Regions from separate parts of the Mesorhizobium sp. M0340 genome, predicted to be linked through region 4. Evidence: predicted binding sites of a transcription regulator. Region 4 holds the regulator's gene; each other region holds the start of a gene.

Region 1 (4,452 bases), on a different contig from region 4:
TTGAACATTGCTTGGCCTATGCCTTCCCCATGAAGAAGCTTGCTCGTTTTCTCGGCCTGCTGGTCGTTGCAGCAGTCCTTGCGGTGGCGCTGGGCACGCTGCTGCCGCGCCCGCTCTGGCCGGCGGCCGCTGCCGATCCGATCGGCGCAAGCCACCGCATCGTGGTGCTGAAAAATCCGATCCACACCGACATCGCCATCCCGGTCGACGACGATGTGCGCCGGCGCTTCCACTTCCTGGTCGATGCCGGCATTCCGGCCGACATGGCGGAGGTCCGCTACATCGTCTTCGGCTGGGGCGGCCGCGCCTTCTATCTCGAGACGCCGACCTGGTCGGAACTGAAGGCAGTGCCGGTGATGAAGGCGCTGACCGTCGATGCCTCGGTGATGCATGTCGACATTTCAGGCGAAATCACCGAGCCGCATCCCGACGTCGCCGGCTTCGACGTAAGTGAGGAACGCTTTGCGGCGCTGCTCCATTTCATTGCAGTGAGTTTTCAGCACGGACCGAACGGGGCCAAACCGATCGAGGATGCGGCCTATTCCCGTTTCGATCGTTTCTTCGAAGCCAATGGCCATTTCAACGCGCTGGTCGGCTGCAACACCTGGGCGGCGGCGGCACTGCGCACCGCCGGCCTGCGCACCGGCTGGTGGAACCCGCTGCCGGCCTCGCTTAGCCTGTCGATGCGGCTTTACAATTGACAAGGCTCCGATGACTTAGGACCGCCGAGCGTCCGCCCGCCAGCCATAGAGCCAGTCCAGATCAGCGGCGAGTTTTTCGGGTGAGCGCATCGCCAGGAACAGGTTGCGGGCCATCGCCACCGGCCCGGCCGCATGCCAGGCGAGGCGGTTGAGGGCGCCGCGGCGGGCGACCTGGGCGACGCGCGGCTGCCGCGCCTGTTCCCAGGCGACAAGCGCGCTGCTGAGATCGGCAGGCGAGGTGGCAACGAAACCGGCAAGGGTTACCGCGTCTTCGATCGCCATCGCCGCTCCCTGTGCGGCAAACGGCGTCATCGCATGCGCCGCATCGCCGATCAGCGCTATGCCCTCCGGCGTCGTCCACCGCCGCCGCTCGACGGTATGGATCGGCCATGCCGTCCATGGCGCGGCCTCGCTCGCCAGACGGACCAGCGCCGGCGCGGTACCGCGCATGGCGCTGGCGAGGATGGCGGGGTCGGCATGCCCCGACCAGCTCTCGGCGATGCGCTCGCCCTTGGTGAAGGCCGCGAGGTTGAAGACCGCGCCACGGCTGACCGGATAGGCGACCATATGGAAGCCTGGATAGAGGAATGTGGTAACGCAATCGGGCGCACCGATCACCCTGAAGGCTTGTCCGGCGAGGCTGTCCGCGGCCACCGTTGCGCGCCAGGCAAGCTCGCCCGAGAAGCGGCTTCTCCGGAAATCGGCCGCCTTGCGGGCGAGCGTTTCTCGCACCGACGACCAGACGCCATCGGCTCCGACCAGCAACGATGCTTCGGTTTCGATGGTCGTGCCGGCAATCTCGACTGTTGTGGTGATGCCATTCGGTCCGGTTGCGACGCCGCCGACGCGGGCACCGGTGACAAGCTCGACTTCGGACCGCTCGGCTACCCGCTCCATCAGCGCTGACTGCAGATCGGCGCGGTGGGCGACGAGATAGGGTGCTCCCCAGCGCCTTTCAGCCACCTGGCCAAGCGGTACGCGTGCCAGTTCGCGCAGCGTGACGGCATCCTTCAGCACGACCGCCTCCGGCCGCACCGCCGTCGGCAGCAGCCGATCGAGTACGCCGAATTGTCGAAGGATGCGTGTCGCGTTGGGTGAAAGCTGGATGCCGGCGCCGGCAGCCTCGAGGTGCTGCGCCTGTTCGAACAGTTTTATCCGATAGCCGCGCTCGGCGAAGGCCAGTGCCGTCGTCAGCCCGGCGACGCCCGCCCCGGCGATGACCACCTGCCGGGACTGCGTTTCTCGCATCAGGCTTGTCGCGGAAGAATCAGGCGGCCTGGTCGATATAGAGGCAGCCCGGCGGCTGCGTTTCCAATGCCTTCAGCTTGGGCGAATAGCGATAGAGCGTCGAGCAATAGGGGCAGACTTTTTCATTGTCGTCGCCCATATCGAGAAATACATGCGGATGGTCGAAAGGCGGATTGGCGCCGGTGCACATGAATTCCTTGACGCCGATGTCGATTGCCGGATAGCCCGCATCGTTCTGGAAATGGGGAATGGAACCGCCTGCCATCGTCGTCTCCTGATCTTGTCGATTGCATCTGGATCATAACCCGTCTCTTTGCAAGATCGATGAAATGAAACTGTCGCAAAAGCCTGTCAGAGGATAAGTTAAGCCGGTTAAGGCTGTGGTCGTCGAACGGTGTGGGAAGAGCGGAAACCATGAACGAACTGAAGCCGGTGCAGAGCGAATTCATCACCGTCGAGGCGGCGAGCCGCGAAGGCGGCAATCCCGACCGCTTCGTCAACCGCGAGTTTTCCTGGCTGCAATTCAACCGGCGCGTGCTCGAAGAATCGCTGAACGCCAATCATCCGCTGCTCGAGCGCGTCCGGTTCCTGTCGATATCGGCTGCCAACCTCGACGAATTCTTCATGGTCCGCGTCGCCGGTCTTGCCGGTCAGGTACGCGAGGGCATCGTGCTGAAGAGCCCGGATGGGCGCACTCCCGAGCAGCAGCTCGAACAATTGCTGCGCGAGGTCGAGCGCCTGCAGGAGGACCAGCAGAACAGCCTTTCGGCGCTGATGCTGCTGCTCGACAAACAGGGCATCGAAAGCATCACCCGCGATGCGCTGACCAAGGACGAGAAGACCTGGCTCGAGGACCATTTCCAGGAGCAGGTATTTCCGGTCCTGACCCCGCTGTCGATCGACCCGGCGCATCCGTTCCCGTTCATTCCCAACCTCGGTTTCTCGATGGCGCTGCAATTGCGCCACCGCAAGAACGGCGAGGAAATGAGCGCGCTTTTGCGCCTGCCGGTGGCGCTGAGGCGCTTCATCCGTTTGCCGGATCGCAAGCATCATGTCCGCTTCATTCCACTCGAAGAGGCGGTCAGTCTCTATATCGGCAAGCTGTTTCCCGGCTATGAGGTCAAGGGCTCCGGCACGTTCCGCATCATCCGCGACAGCGATATCGAGGTCGAGGAAGAATCAGAGGATCTGGTGCGGCTGTTCGAGACGGCGCTGAAGCGGCGACGCCGCGGCTCGGTCATCCGCATCGAGTTCGACAGGTCGATGCCGGCCGAATTGCGCGATTTCGTCGCCGGCGAGCTCGGCGTCTCGGCCAGCCGGATCAGCGTGCTCACCGGTCCGCTGGCGCTCAGCCAGATCTCGGAGATCGTCGCCGTCGCCCGCGACGATCTGAAATTCACCCCCTACAATCCCCGCTTTCCCGAGCGCATCCGCGAGCATGGCGGCGATTGCTTTGCCGCGATCCGCGAGAAGGACATCATCGTCCACCACCCTTACGAATCCTTCGACGTGGTGGTGCAGTTTCTGCGCCAGGCAATGGCCGACCCGGAAGTGGTGGCGATCAAGCAGACGCTCTACCGCACCTCCAACGACAGCCCGATCGTACGCGCGTTGGTCGACGCCGCCGAGGCCGGCAAGTCGGTGACCGCCCTCGTTGAGCTCAAGGCGCGCTTCGACGAGGAGGCCAACATCCGCTGGGCGCGCGACCTCGAGCGCGCCGGCGTCCAGGTCGTCTTTGGCTTTCTCGAACTGAAGACCCACGCAAAGATGTCGCTGGTCGTGCGGCGCGAGGACGGCAGGCTGCGCAATTACGTGCATCTCGGCACCGGCAACTACCACCCGGTCACCGCTCGCATCTACACCGATCTGTCCTTCTTCACCACCGACCCGACAATCGCGCGCGATGTCGCCCAATTGTTCAACTTTATCACCGGCTATGCCGAGCCGGCCGAGCAGATGCGGCTGGCCATCTCGCCGTTCACGCTGCGCGACCGCATCCTCCAGCACATTTCGGATGAGATCAGCCACGCGCTGGAGGGCAGACCGGCCCGCATCTGGATGAAGATGAACGCCTTGGTCGACCCGATCGTCATCGACGCGCTCTACGATGCCAGCCGCGCCGGCGTCGAGATCGATCTCGTCGTGCGCGGCATCTGCTGTCTGAGACCGCAGGTGCCCGGCCTATCGGAGAACATCAGGGTGAAGTCGATCGTCGGCCGCTTCCTCGAGCACAGCCGAATCTATTGCTTCGGCAACGGCCACGGCCTGCCCTCGGACGGGGCGATCGTCTACATCTCCTCGGCCGATCTGATGCCGCGCAATCTCGACCGCCGCGTCGAGACCATGGTGCCGATCACCAATCCAACTGTGCATGAGCAGGTTCTCGGCCAGATCATGCTCGGCAACATCATGGACAACCAGCAAAGTTTCGACGTATTGGCTGACGGAACCTCCCGGCGCGTCGTGCTGGAGGAGGGCGAGGAACCGTTCAACGCGCAGGAAT
Region 2 (4,452 bases), on a different contig from region 4:
CGAGGTCGGTTCCAATGATGGCGCTCGAAAGCTCGTATTCGCGCGCCCTCGCCCGCGCCCTTTCGACATCGATATCAACCAGGCCGACGATGGCGAGCCCGTCGATCTGCCTGGCTGCATCGAGCCAGGCCTTGCTCATCGCGCCGCAGCCGACCAGGACGACATTGATCATCCAGTGCTCCTCCCTCTCGGCCCCTCCAGACCGATCGTTACGGCGTTCACGGCAGGGCCGTGAATGTTTTTCCGTAAACGTTTACGAGAACACACCCGATGGCGTAGAATGTCAATCGGCCGATAGCGAAAAACGTGATGCCGGCTTGGCCTGAAGAGCAGCCGGTGCTAGCCAAGCAAGGGGGAGAACTGTCCTTTGGCGTCCAGCATTCACGACCTTGCGCGTCACCTGAACATTTCGATCGGCACGGTGTCGCGCGCGCTCAACGGCCGCGCCGACGTCAACGCCGACACACGCCAGCGCGTGCTCGATGCAGCCAAGAAGCTGAATTATTCGCCGAACCAGTCCGGCCGCAGTTTGCGGCGCGGCGCCACCCATTCGATCGCCTTCATGCTGCAGCCGCATCCGGGCGATCAGGAATATGGCGAGCCGTTCTTCATTCCGTTCCTGACCGGGTTGCAGGCCAAGCTCGCCGAAAGCGGACTCGACCTGATCGTGGTGATGGGCGCGCCGGGCGACTATCAGCAGGAGCGCCTGCGCCGTGTCGTCGAGACCCGGCGGGCCGATGCGGTGGTGCTGGCCTGGACGCGGCGCGAGGACGAGCGCATCGACTATCTGACCCAGGCCGGTTTCCCTTTCGCAACGCTCGGCCGCAGCCGCTCCGGCGGCGATGCCTACCCCTCGCTCGACCTCGACTTCGAAAAAGCCGGTGCTGACGCGGTCGATCGTCTTGTCGCGCGCGGTCACCGCCGCATCGCGGCCATCCGCCCGTCGCTCGATCTCAATTTCGGCTATCTGTTCCTCGCCGGCTATCGCAAGGCGTTGCGGCGGCACGGCATCGAATTCGACCCCGAGTTGATCGCCGACGGCTTCATCAACGAGGCCGGCGGCTACGCGGTGACGCCGAAGGTCATGCGCTCCAAGGACCCGCCGACCGCCATCATCTTCAACAATGACGCGATGGCGCTTGGCGGCTGCAAGGCTTTGGCCGAGGCGGGCATCAAGCCCGGCCACGACATCGCGGTGATCGTCATCGTCGACACCCCGCTCTGCCGCTATTTTTCGCCGGCGCTGACCGGCTTCCGCCCGGCGCTTGAGCCGATGGGTGAGCGGCTGGCCGAAATGCTGCTGGCATCGATCCCGGCTTACGCCGGCGCCGAAGGCGCACGCATCATCCGTGAAGTCTGGCCGCTGCAGCTGATCGCGCGCGACAGCGACTGACCGTGGCACTTCCCTTCTCCCCTTGGGGAGAAGGTGGCCGAGCCCACGGGTCTTGCCTTCGGCAAGCCAGAGGACAGGCTCAGCTCGGTCGGATGAGGGTGCTCCAGCTCGGCACCGAGGCACTCCGTCCAGCACCCCTCTTCCGTCTCGGCGCTGCGTGCCGATCCACCTTCTCCCACAAGGGACGAAGGAACAAGCGCCCTCTGTCACGCAAGTATCATGTTCGCGTCCTAGACCTTTTTCGGAAAGCGCTGGCGGCATGTCGATGCGACGCCCGCTTCGGCTGTCTTGTCACAAAGAGGATTTCCATGAAAAACCTGCACCGAAACGCGTCCCTCGCGGTCGCGCTGGCGATGGTCACCGCCTTGACTCCGGCCTTGGCTGAAAACGCAGCGACCGTCGGCGGCGTCAGCTTCGTCAACAAGGGCCTGGTCGGTGTCGGTCGCATCCCGGCCAGCCAAAGGGACAAGTTCGGCGAGACGTTTGGCTCCGGCTCGGGCATGGCGATCGACGCTGCCGGCTGGACGCATGGCGCCGATGGCTATAAGGGCTCGCTGTGGCTGCTGCCGGATCGTGGCTACAATGTCGTCGGCACCACCGATTACCGTCCGCGCATCAACACGATTGCCATCGAATTCGCCCCGATCGCACCGGGTGCGGCACCAGCCGCCGGCCAGGAACAGTCGGGCCTCAAGGCAACCCTTGCCGACACCATGCTTTTGACCGACGACAAGGGCGCCGACGCAACCGGCCTCGATCCGCTCAACGGCGTGCGCGCCGCGACCGACGACATGCCGATCCTGCCCGAAGCCAACGGCAAGCTCGCGCTCGATAACGAGGCGATCGTGCGGCTGCCCGACGGCACCATGTTCATCTCGGACGAATATGGTCCGAACATCTACCACTTCTCCGCCGATGGGCGTCTGATGTCGGCAACGCAGTCGCCGGCGGCGCTTGTCCCGATGCGTCATGGAACGCCGAACTTCGCGTCCAACAATCCGGGACCGGGCGCGGCAGACCCAGATCCGACGGATCCCGAAACCGGCCGTCAGAACAACCAGGGCCTCGAAGGCATGGCACTGACGCCGGACGGGAAGTTCCTGATCGCTGTGCTGCAATCGGCCCCCAGACAGGATGGCGGCGATTCCGCTTCGACGCGCCAGAACACGCGCGCGCTGGTCTACGATGCCTCGGATCCGGCCCAACTCAAGCTTGCGCATGAATATGTTGTGCCGCTGCCGGTGTTCACCGATGCCAAGGGCAAGACCAAGATTGCCGCGCAGAGCGAAATCGTGGCTCTGTCGGACAAGACCTTCCTGATGCTGGCGCGCGACAGCGGCAACGGCCAGGGGGTGAAGGGCGACACCTCGCTCTATCGCGAGATCAGCGTCGTCGATGTGTCGGCGGCAACCGACATCGCCGGCACCGAGTTCGACAAGGACAAGCCGGTTGCGCCCAAAGGTGAGCTCGATCCCTCGGTGACGCCGGCCAAGCTGACGCCGTTCATCGACATCAACGACAAGACCGAGCTCGGCCGCTTCGGGCTGCACAATGGCGCGCCCAATGACCGCAACAACCTTTCGGAGAAGTGGGAGGCGATGTCGGTGGTGAGCGTCCTCGATCCAACACGGCCCGACGACTATTTCCTGTTCGTCGCCAACGACAATGACTTTCTCACCCAGGACGGCTTCCAGGTCGGCGCGGCCTACAAGGCCGAAGATGGCGCCGATGTCGACACGATGTTCCTGGTCTATCAGGTCACGCTTCCAGGCCTCGCCGGGAAGTAGCGACACCCCCCGGCCGGCGGAGGCGCCTACCGCGGCCGCCTGCCTGGCACGATCGAACGGTCGGGCCCTTCAGTTGCGGCTCGCCGGGACAAGGATTGTGTTCTAGTGGGTTTGCAAAACCTAAGACTGATGATCCGTCGACGGCACTTACCTCAACATCTCCGCGTCCTTTGGCACGCCCGCATCGATCGGCTCGGCCGTCCTGTCCGACACGGCGGCGATCTTCCCGGCGGCCGACAGGTTCGGGCGCACGAAGACCGGCGCGACGCCGTCGACGCGGCTGTAGAGGTCGATAATATCCTGATTCATGAAGCGCACACAGCCGGAGGAAGCGTTCTTCCCGATGGAATCCCACTCCGGCGTGCCGTGCAGCCGGTACATCGTGTCCTTGCCGTCGCGGAAGAGATATAGCGCGCGTGCGCCCAGCGGGCTGTGCGGGCCGGGCGGCATGCCGTCCTTGTATTTCGCCAGTTCCGGCCGGCGCTGGATCATCTCCGGCGGCGGCGTCCAGACCGGCCACTTCTTCCTCGCCTGAACCACGGCGCTGCCGGTCCATCCGAAACCGGCCTTGCCGAGGCTGACGCCATAGCGAATTGCCTTGCCGCCGTCGCGCACCAGATAGAGGAAGTGCTCGGAGGTATCGACGACGATCGTGCCGGGTTTTTCTCCGGTCGGATCGGACACGATTTGGCGCACGAATTTCGGATCGACCTTGGCTACCGGGATTGCCGGCAGTTGATAGCCCTCGTCGACGCGCGCCGCATACATACTTGCGGCATCGCCGAAAGCCGGATCGCTTGGCGCCGCGGTCACTGGCGGCGCCGCTACGTCCGTCGTGGTGCACGCCGAAAGAGCCACGGAGGCCGCGCCCAAAGCGGATGCACCAAGAAACGCACGCCGGTTCAGGCGCTCAAAAAACAGCGGAATATCGGACATGAACCCCCGGCTTGCCCATGAGATCTAGGAAAGATGCGGCCCCACGCGTGCAGGATCAATATACGATTCCGGAAGCTTTGAGAACATGATTGGATCAAGGCACGCCAGGCGGAATTCGCAACGCTGCGTCGACCTGTCTCGTTAAATCGGCAATCATTGCGGACCGGACTCAAGATAAGCCTTCGCCGAGTTGCCTGCCATGGACGACAAGATGCCCGCACGCCGGCGGACCAGCGACCTCACCAGTGGACCTATCCCGCGTACATTGCTGCTGTTCGCCCTGCCGGTGCTCGGCTCCAATGTTCTGCAGTCGCTCAACGGCTCAATCAATGCCGT
Region 3 (4,452 bases), on a different contig from region 4:
GGGCCGCGATGATCCGGGCCGGCCTGATCTGCGCCGCCTTGATCTGGGCTGCCTTGATCCGGGAGTGGGTGGTGCCTATCTCAGGCGCATCACGCAAATCGAGCGCGTCTCGTCGCATGCGCGCCGGAGGGCGGCATCGCCGCGCCCCGGAGCTTTGTCATGTTGGAAACTCATCAATTGGCTGAACATAAACCCAAGCTCGGCGAATTCGGCTACGCCGGCGACGATCATGTCGTGCCGTTCGAGGTCGGCCCGCTCGACGTGCGCGGCCGCACCGTCCAGCTCGGGCCGATGCTCGACGCCATTCTCAGCCGCCACGACTATCCCGAGCCGGTCGCCCGGCTCCTGGCCGAAGCCTGTGTGCTGACGGTACTGCTCGGAACTTCGCTGAAATTCGAGGGCAAGTTCATTCTGCAGACCCGCACCGATGGGCCGGTCGACATGCTGGTCGCCGATTTCTCCACGCCGCACGCGCTGCGCGCGTATGCCCGCTTCGATGCCGACCGGCTGCAGGCTTTGACTTCGGCCGGCGAGACGTCACCGCAGACGCTGATCGGCAGCGGTGTCCTGGCGCTGACCATCGACCAGGGCGCTCACACGCAGCGCTACCAGGGCATCGTCCAGCTCCACGGCGTCACACTTGAAGATGCCGCACGCACCTATTTCCGCCAGTCGGAGCAGATTCCGACCGACCTCCGCCTTTCGGTTGCCAAGCTTCTGACGCCCGGCGTCGGCGGTGCCCGCGAGCAATGGCGGGCCGGTGGCCTGCTGGCACAATTCCTGCCGCAGTCGGCGGAGCGTATGCGCGTACCCGACCTTCCCGGGGGCGACGGCGATCCGCGTGAGGAAATCCACGACCCGACCGACAATTCCTGGCAGGAGCTGCTGGCGCTGCTTGGCACCATTGAACCGACCGAGCTGATCGATCCGACGATCGGCGCCGAACGGCTGCTTTACCGGCTTTTCCACGAGCATGGCGTCCGCGTGTTCGGCGGCGTGCCGGTCGCCGACCAGTGCTCATGCTCGAGGGAGAAGATCCGCGGCATTCTCGAAGACTTTTCCGCCGAGGAGATTAGGGACAGCAGCGAGGATGGCAGCATTCACGTCGCCTGCGAATTCTGCTCGAAGCAATATGACTTCGACCCGGCGGAGTTTGCAGCGGCTGGATGACGGCGGTCAATTGACGGTGCGCCGCGTGCCCGGCAAATCGAGCGAGAAGGCGGGGATGGCGACGTCGAACGTCTCGCCCCGCTTGTTGCGCATTGTGTAGTGCCCGACCATGATGCCGGACGGGGTCGAGAGCGGGCATCCGGACGTATACTGATAGCTGTCGCCGGGGTTGAGTCCGGGTTGCTCGCCGACGACCCCGGGGCCGCGCACTTCCTCGACTTTGCCGGTACCGTCGGTAATGTGCCAGTAGCGTGATAGAAGCTGCACGAACTCATCCGACTGATTGTCGATGGTCACCTGGTAGCCCCAGACATAGCGGTTTTGCGGCGGATCGGAGTGATCCTCCAGATAGAACGGCCTGACCTGCACTTCGATGTTGCGGGTGACGGCGCTGTACATAAACTGCTCCAAAGCAATGTAGATGGAACTTTCGATGCTCAGCGCAGTTTGGTCAACGATGCGCAGCATCTTCTTGCCCGATCTCAAGCGCAGGTGCCGAAAAACAATGTCATTTGAGTGACACATGACAATGATGGTGTGCAGGCTTGTGCCGGACGACTCAGCGTTCTGTCGAATTGTTGAAAACGGCTGTCATGCGGCCGGCATTTCTGGAGTGACCAGATCTCGATGGAACCGACATTCGCAGCCGCCCTCCTTTCCATAGCCCTCCTTCTTTCAAATCTCGCCAGCATCCTGTTAGCTTCGCAGAAGCTGAAGCGACCAGCCAGTATTGCACCGCCGGCGGCCAACGCGCCGCCGGTATCGATCGTCATCCCGGCGCGCGGCGTCGAGCCGTTTGCCGAAGAGACGCTGGAGCGCGCCTTCTCACTCGACTGGCCGCGCTATGAACTCATCTTCTGTGTCGCCCATGCCGACGACCCGGTGGTCAAGCCGATCACTGCCGCAATGGCGCGCTTTCCAGCTATTCGCGCGCGCCTTCTGGTCGGTGACGACCGCATCAGCGGCAATCCAAAACTCAACAATTGCGTGAAGGGTTGGGAGGCAGCGCGTTATCGCTGGGTCATCCTTGCCGATTCCAATGTGCTTATGCCGAGCGACTACGTCCAGCACCTGATGGCGGCGTGGCGGCATGACACCGGCCTCGTCTGCTCGACGCCAATCGGCTCGCGGCCGGACGGCTTCTGGGGGGAGGTCGAATGCGCCTTTCTCAACACGCTGCAGGCACGCTGGCAGTACGCTGGAGAGGCGCTCGGCCTCGGCTTCGCCCAGGGCAAGAGCATGTTGTGGAATAAGCCGATGCTCGATGCCAATGGCGGCATCCGCGCGCTTGCTGCCGAGATCGCCGAGGACGCCGCCGCGACCAAGCTGGTCAACGGGCTCGGACTGCGGGTCAATCTTGTCGCCTCTCCCTTCGAACAGCCGCTCGGCCGGCGCACGCTTGGCGAAATCTGGTCGCGGCAGGCGCGCTGGGCGCGGCTGCGCCGCGTCACCTTTGCACTGTTCTTTGCTCCCGAAATCCTGATCGGCGCGGCACCGCCGCTGGTGCTGGCGCTGATCGCGGCGGCTGACGCCGGCGTCAGCCTGCCGGCCACCGCCATCGCCGTGCTGGTCGCGGCCTACCTGCCGGAATGCGCCTTGGCCTCGGCCAAGAGATGGCACCTGTCGCCGCGCACGATCCCGGCGATGATGGCACGAGACCTGATGCTTCCCGCCATTTGGGCGCGCGGATGGCTGAGCGGCGCCGTCGACTGGCGCGGCAACGTGATGACTATCCAGACAAAGACCGTCGCGGAGCTGGAAGAGACCCCGTCCGGCGCCTGATCGGCACGTCCCCGCTCGCCTCTGTTCGGCCAGCCCTTATCCGGCAACTCTCAGTGCCTGCTCGATGTCTTCGAGCAGGTCGTCGGCGTCCTCAAGGCCGACTGACAGCCTGAGCGTTCCCGGTCCGATGCCGAGCTCGGCGCGGGCTTCATCAGTCAAGTTCTTGTGTGTGGTCGTCGCCGGATGGGTGATCAGGCTCTTGGCGTCGCCGAGATTGTTGGAAATCAGCACGACGTCGAGTGTGTTCTGGAAGGCAAAGGCCGCCTGCTTGCCGCCCTTCACATCGAAGCAAATCAGCGTCGAGCCGCCCGACATCTGCTTCTTGACCACGGCCGCTTGCGGGTGGTCGGCGCGGCCGGGATAGATGACGCGGGCGATTTGCGGGCGCTCGGCCAGGAAATCCGCGATGCGGCCGGCACTTTCCGTCTGCTGGCGTACGCGTAGCGGCAGCGTCTCCAGGCCTTTCAGCAGCGTCCAGGCATTGAAGGGCGAGAGGCTTGGGCCGGTGTGGCGGAAATAGTCATGCAGGTTCTCGTCGATCCATTTCTTGTCCGACAGAACGATGCCGCCAAGACAGCGCCCCTGGCCGTCAATATGCTTCGTGGCCGAATAGACGACGATGTGGGCGCCGAGTTGCAGCGGTTTCTGCTGCAAGGGCGTAGCGAAGACATTGTCGACGATCAGCCTGGCGCCGATCGAATTGGCAAGTGCCGCGACGGCGGCAATGTCGACTACCTCCAGCGTTGGATTGGTAGGGCTTTCCAGGAAAAACAGTTTGGTGTTTGGCTTGACCGCCTTTTCCCAATTGGCGATGTCGGTGCCGTCGACCAGCGTTGCCTCGATGCCGTATTTCGGCGCCAGCGTCTCGATCACCCAGCGGCAGGAGCCGAACAGCGCGCGCGCCGCCACGATATGGTCGCCCGCCTTGGCGCTACACAGCAGTGCTGCCGTCACCGCCGCCATGCCGGATGCCGTGGCGCGCGCGTCCTCGGCTCCTTCCAGCGCGCACATGCGTTTCTCAAACATGTCGACCGTCGGATTGGCATAGCGCGAATAGATGAAGCCCGGCTCCTCGCCCTTGAAGCGGGCCTCCGCCGCTTGCGCCGTCTCGTAGACATAGCCTTGGGTGAGATACATCGCCTCGGAGGTCTCGCCGAAGCCGGAACGCAGCGTCCCGGCATGCACGAGTGCGGTCTGAGGCTTCCAGTCGCGCTTCTTGGTCATCATTCCATCCAAACACCAAAATTGGTCCAAACAACAAAAAACCGGCCGCGAAAGTCGCAACCGGTCCATATGGCCTTGCGGCCCGACGGTCCTTTAGCGACTTGTTTAACGTGGCTGCAAGCCGACCGGCCAAATCACCACGGGATAACGAGCTTTAGACCCGCGCCACGCTTGCGTCAATTGCCGGCATGATTAAGAGGGTTGTACCAAGCAGGTGCCAAAGGCGTCCAGGTCGGACCTGCGACAGAACAAGACCTCGCCCGGCGTTCGAACGGA
Region 4 (4,452 bases):
TGATGGCCACCGGAGTCAGGAACAGCGACTTGACCGTGTTGCCGCCGGGCGTGGTGAAATCCTTCACGCCGGCAATGTCGGTCATCTGCTTGCCGTCGGCAAGCTGCGAGGCGATCTCGGCGGCGTTCTTACCGAGCTCGCGCGCGTCCTTCCACACCGACACGGTCTGTGTGCCAAGCGCGATGCGGTTCAGTGCGGCGTGGTCGCCGTCCTGGCCCGAGACCGGAACCGATCCGGCCAGCCCTTGCGCCGTCAGCGCGGCGACGACGCCACCGGCGGTGCCGTCATTGGCCGCGACCACGGCATCGACCTTGTTGTCGTTGGCGGTCAGGAACTGTTCCATGTTCTTCTGAGCGTTGGCCGGCAGCCAGCCGTCCGTATAGGCCTCGCCGACATTCTTGATCTTGCCGCTGTCGATGGCCTCCTTCAGCACCTCCATCGAACCGGCAAACAGGAAATCGGCATTCGGATCGGAACCCGAACCCTTGATGAAGACGTAATTGCCTTCCGGCTTCACCTTGAAGACTTCGCGGGCCTGCATGCGGCCGACTTCCTTGTTGTCGAAGGTCAGATAGAACACGTCCTTGTTCTCGATCAGCCGGTCATAGCCGACGACCGGGATGCCTTCGTCCAGTGCCTTCTGCACGGCCGGCCCGATGGCCGAGGCATCCTGTGCGAGGATGATCAGCGCATTGGCACCCTGCGAGATCAGGCTCTCGACGTCGGTGAGCTGCTTGCCGGGGTTGGACTGTGCGTCGGCGGAAATATACTTGTCGCCGGCGGCCTCGATGGCCGCCTTCATTGCGGCCTCGTCGGTCTTCCAGCGCTCTTCCTGGAAGTTCGACCAGGAAACGCCGATGACCTTGTCTTTCGCCTGCGCCACCGACGCCAGCGCCAGCGTCATGGCGACACCCGCCAGAATGGCGGTCGTGAATCTCTTCATCATATCCTCCCTGCGCCGCGTACGGCGTGACCAATTGCTCAACGACCAGCTTGGAAGCTCTAATTTTTTCGAGCCTCGAAAAAATACTGGCCCGATCTCCGGCTGCTGTCAACATCGATTGTGATGGATTTTGATGACTCTGCGAGTTTTTTCGAGCGTCGGAATAAACGATGACAGCGCCACCTGCATCTGACACTATTTGCCGCATCTGACACTATTTGTCGGACATTACCGACGGCTTCCGGTTCATGAGCGGCCGCGGCAACCGGGAGGAAAGCAAAACGATGTCGGTCGGAATCCGCCACGACGATTTGCGCCGGCGCAACCGGGCGATGGTGATCTCGGCGGTGCGCCGGGCCGGCCAGCCATCGCGTACGGAGATCGCAGCCACCACCGGCCTCAGTCATTCAACCATATCGGCGATCTCCTCCGACCTGATACGGGAAGGCATCCTCGCCGAGAGCAAGGCAAGTGAGCCCGTTTCGTTGAAACGCGGTCGTCCGCAGGTCGGCCTCGCCCTCAACCCGGAAGCGGCGGCGGTGCTGACCGTGGTGTTGTCGCTGAATTTCCTGTCGGCCGCCATTATCGACTATGCGGGACAGGTGGTCGCCGAGGAACAGCGCCGGCTGGACACGCTGACCATGCCGCGCGACGAACTGATCCGCGAATGCAGGGCCATCGTCCGGCGCCGGCTTGAGGACCCAGACCTTGACGTCCGCAGTGTCGCCCGCATCGCCCTGGCGATTCAGGGCATTACCGACTCCCCTGCACGCGCCATGCTGTGGTCGCCGATCACGCCGCAGACCGACATCGCCTTTGCCGACATGCTGGAGGACGAATTCGGTATCCCGGCCACGGTGGAGAACGACTGCAATATGATGGCGGTGGCTTTGCGCTGGCGCGATCCGGATCGCTATCGCGACGACTTCATCGCCATCCTGCTTTCGCATGGCATCGGTATGGGGCTTGTGCTGAAGGGCGAACTGTTCACCGGGACGCATTCCTCGGGCGGCGAATTTGGCCACATGATCCATCGTCCGGGCGGAGCGCTCTGCCGTTGCGGGCGGCGCGGCTGCGTCGAAGCCTATGCCGGCAACTATGCCATCTGGCGCAACGCCAGGCAGATGAGCGAAGACAGCGAACCTATCGCCGACGTCAGCGACGCCGACATGCGCGCTCTGGCGGCCCGCGCGCGCGAGAAGGATGGGCCGGAACGCGAGGCCTACCGCAAGGCCGGCGAAGCGCTGGGTTTCGGTCTCGGCTCGCTGTTCGCGCTGATCGATCCAGCACCGGTCGCGATGGTCGGCGCCAGTGCCGCTGCCTTCGATCTGATCGAGCCGGCCTTGCGCAAGGCCATCGCCCAGACCGCCGGTGGCCAGCATTCGGGCTCGATCTCCTTCGACACCGAGCCAAACGAATTGCCGCTGATCCGCGAAGGCTGCGCGATGCGGGCGTTAAGCTTCGTCGACCAGGAGATTTTCGCGCCGGGCGCGCAAATGAGGCCCGGCGTCAGAAGGAACGTCGCCTGACCAGGCGGGTCAATCTTCCCTGATCGCATAGCCGGCGCCGCGGATGGTGCGGATGACATCCGGCATGCGGCCGTTATTGACGGCTTTGCGCAGCCGCCCGACATGCACGTCGACGGTGCGTTCGTCGATATAGATCGTCTCGCCCCAGACATTATCGAGCAACTGGCTACGCGAGAAGACGCGGCCCGGATGCCGCATCATGAACTCGAGCAGCCGGAATTCGGTCGGCCCGAGCCGGATCTCGCTCTTCTTGCGATAAACCCGGTGCGATTCGCGATCGAGCACGATGTCGCCGACCTTCAGCACGCTGGACAGCACTTCCGGCTTGGCGCGCCGCAGCAGCGCCTTGACCCTGGCCATGAATTCCGGTGTCGAAAACGGTTTGACCAGATAGTCGTCGGCGCCGGTCGAAAGACCGCGCACCCGGTCGCTCTCCTCGCCGCGCGCGGTCAGCATGATGATCGGCAGCCGCTCGGTTTCGGGGCGCACGCGCAACCTGCGGCAGAGCTCGATGCCGGAAACCGCCGGTATCATCCAGTCGAGCACCAGAAGGTCGGGCACATTTTCCTGCAAACGGATCTCGGCTTCGTCGCCGCGTGTCACCACCTCGACCTGGTAGCCTTCGGATTCGAGATTGTAGCGGAGCAGCACGCCCAACGGCTCCTCGTCCTCCACCACCATTATGCGTGGTGCGATCATCGGCTGGGCACCCCCATCATGTCACCGGTGCAGGCATTGTCGTTTCGTCCTGCTTCGGACGATTGACCGGCAATTGCTCGCCGGTCAGCACATAGTACGCATTTTCGGCGATGTTGGTGACATGGTCGCCGATCCGCTCGAGATTCTTGGCGCAGAACAGCAGATGCGTGCAAGCGGTGATGTTGCGCGGATCTTCCATCATGTAGGTCAACAGCTCGCGGAACACCGACGTGTATTTGACGTCGATGCGCTCGTCGGCGGCGCGCAGCTTGGCCAACGCGGCCGCATCGCCTGCAGCATATTCCTCGATGACGCCCTGCACCTGGATGAGCACTAGCTGCGCCATCGCATCGATGGAATGCGATAGGTCGCGCGGCGTGACGCTGAGGCCGACCGCGCTCACACGCTTGGCGATGTTCTTGGCAAGGTCGCCGATGCGTTCGAGGTCGCCGGCCATGCGGATCGCTCCGACGACATGGCGCAGATCGTGAGCCATTGGCTGGCGCTTGGCGATCAGGGTGATGGCGCGATCGTCCAGTTCGCGTTGACGCGCATCCATGATGGCGTCGTCGGAGACGACGCGTTGCGCCAGCACGTTGTCGGAATTCAACAGGGCCTTGGTCGCCCCGCCGACCATCGAACCGGCGAGGTCGGCCATGTCGCGGATCAGCTTGCTGATCTGCTCGAGATCCTCGTCGAAAGAAGCGACTGTGTGTTCGCCCATGGTCCTGTCCTCATATGCATGATCGGAACGGCTCAGCCGAAGCGGCCGGTGATGTAGTCCTGCGTGCGCTTCTCGCGGGGCGACGTGAATATCTTCTCGGTCCGGTCGAACTCGACCAGTTCACCCAGATACATGAAGGCGGTCTGGCGCGACACGCGCGCCGCTTGCTGCATGTTGTGGGTGACGATGACGATCGTGTAGTCGGCTTGCAGCTCGTCGATCAGTTCCTCGATCTTGGCCGTCGACAGCGGGTCGAGGGCCGAAGCCGGTTCGTCGAGCAGAATGACTTCCGGCTTCACTGCCACGGTGCGCGCGATGCAGAGCCGCTGCTGCTGGCCACCGGACAGGCTCAACCCGCTGGCGTTTAGCTTGTCCTTGACCTCGCTCCACAGCGCGGCCCGCTTCAACGCTTGCTCGACGCGGCCGTCCATCTCGGACTTGCCGAGATTCTCGTAGAGCCTGACGCCGAATGCTATGTTCTCGTAGATCGACATCGGGAACGGCGTCGGCTTCTGGAACACCATGCCGATCTTTGTCCTGAGGAGGTTGAGATCCTG

What was found. The regulator PhoB, encoded in region 4, activates phosphate uptake and scavenging genes when phosphate is short. The targets are predictions, from matches to a motif close to TGTCATNNANCTGTCAT.
Region 1: NKI79_RS15880 (RNA degradosome polyphosphate kinase) is a predicted target of PhoB. The motif match lies at 2,275-2,291, and genes of this name have one in related genera.
Region 2: NKI79_RS01735 (esterase-like activity of phytase family protein) is a predicted target of PhoB. The motif match lies at 1,598-1,614, and genes of this name have one in related genera.
Region 3: NKI79_RS06370 (ceramide glucosyltransferase) is a predicted target of PhoB. The motif match lies at 1,677-1,693, and genes of this name have one in related genera.

Annotation. Positions count from the first base shown of each region.
Region 1 is NZ_JAMYRR010000009.1:179,665-184,116, reverse strand. It holds gene NKI79_RS15895 (TIGR02117 family protein) at 30-701, shown strand; gene NKI79_RS15890 (FAD-dependent monooxygenase) at 717-1,949, opposite strand; gene NKI79_RS15885 (zinc-finger domain-containing protein) at 1,969-2,214, opposite strand; gene NKI79_RS15880 (RNA degradosome polyphosphate kinase) at 2,364-4,452, shown strand, end outside.
Region 2 is NZ_JAMYRR010000001.1:337,704-342,155, reverse strand. It holds gene NKI79_RS01745 (Gfo/Idh/MocA family protein) at 1-172, opposite strand, end outside; gene NKI79_RS01740 (LacI family DNA-binding transcriptional regulator) at 368-1,393, shown strand; gene NKI79_RS01735 (esterase-like activity of phytase family protein) at 1,702-3,180, shown strand; gene NKI79_RS01730 (L,D-transpeptidase) at 3,328-4,116, opposite strand; gene NKI79_RS01725 (MATE family efflux transporter) at 4,316-4,452, shown strand, end outside.
Region 3 is NZ_JAMYRR010000003.1:339,189-343,640, forward strand. It holds gene NKI79_RS06360 (Hsp33 family molecular chaperone) at 160-1,170, shown strand; gene apaG (Co2+/Mg2+ efflux facilitator ApaG/CorD) at 1,177-1,569, opposite strand; gene NKI79_RS06370 (ceramide glucosyltransferase) at 1,798-2,952, shown strand; gene NKI79_RS06375 (O-succinylhomoserine sulfhydrylase) at 2,989-4,179, opposite strand; SAM riboswitch at 4,250-4,327, opposite strand.
Region 4 is NZ_JAMYRR010000019.1:54,650-59,101, reverse strand. It holds gene xylF (D-xylose ABC transporter substrate-binding protein) at 1-943, opposite strand, end outside; gene NKI79_RS24230 (ROK family protein) at 1,228-2,472, shown strand; gene phoB (phosphate regulon transcriptional regulator PhoB) at 2,482-3,171, opposite strand; gene phoU (phosphate signaling complex protein PhoU) at 3,188-3,895, opposite strand; gene pstB (phosphate ABC transporter ATP-binding protein PstB) at 3,928-4,452, opposite strand, start outside.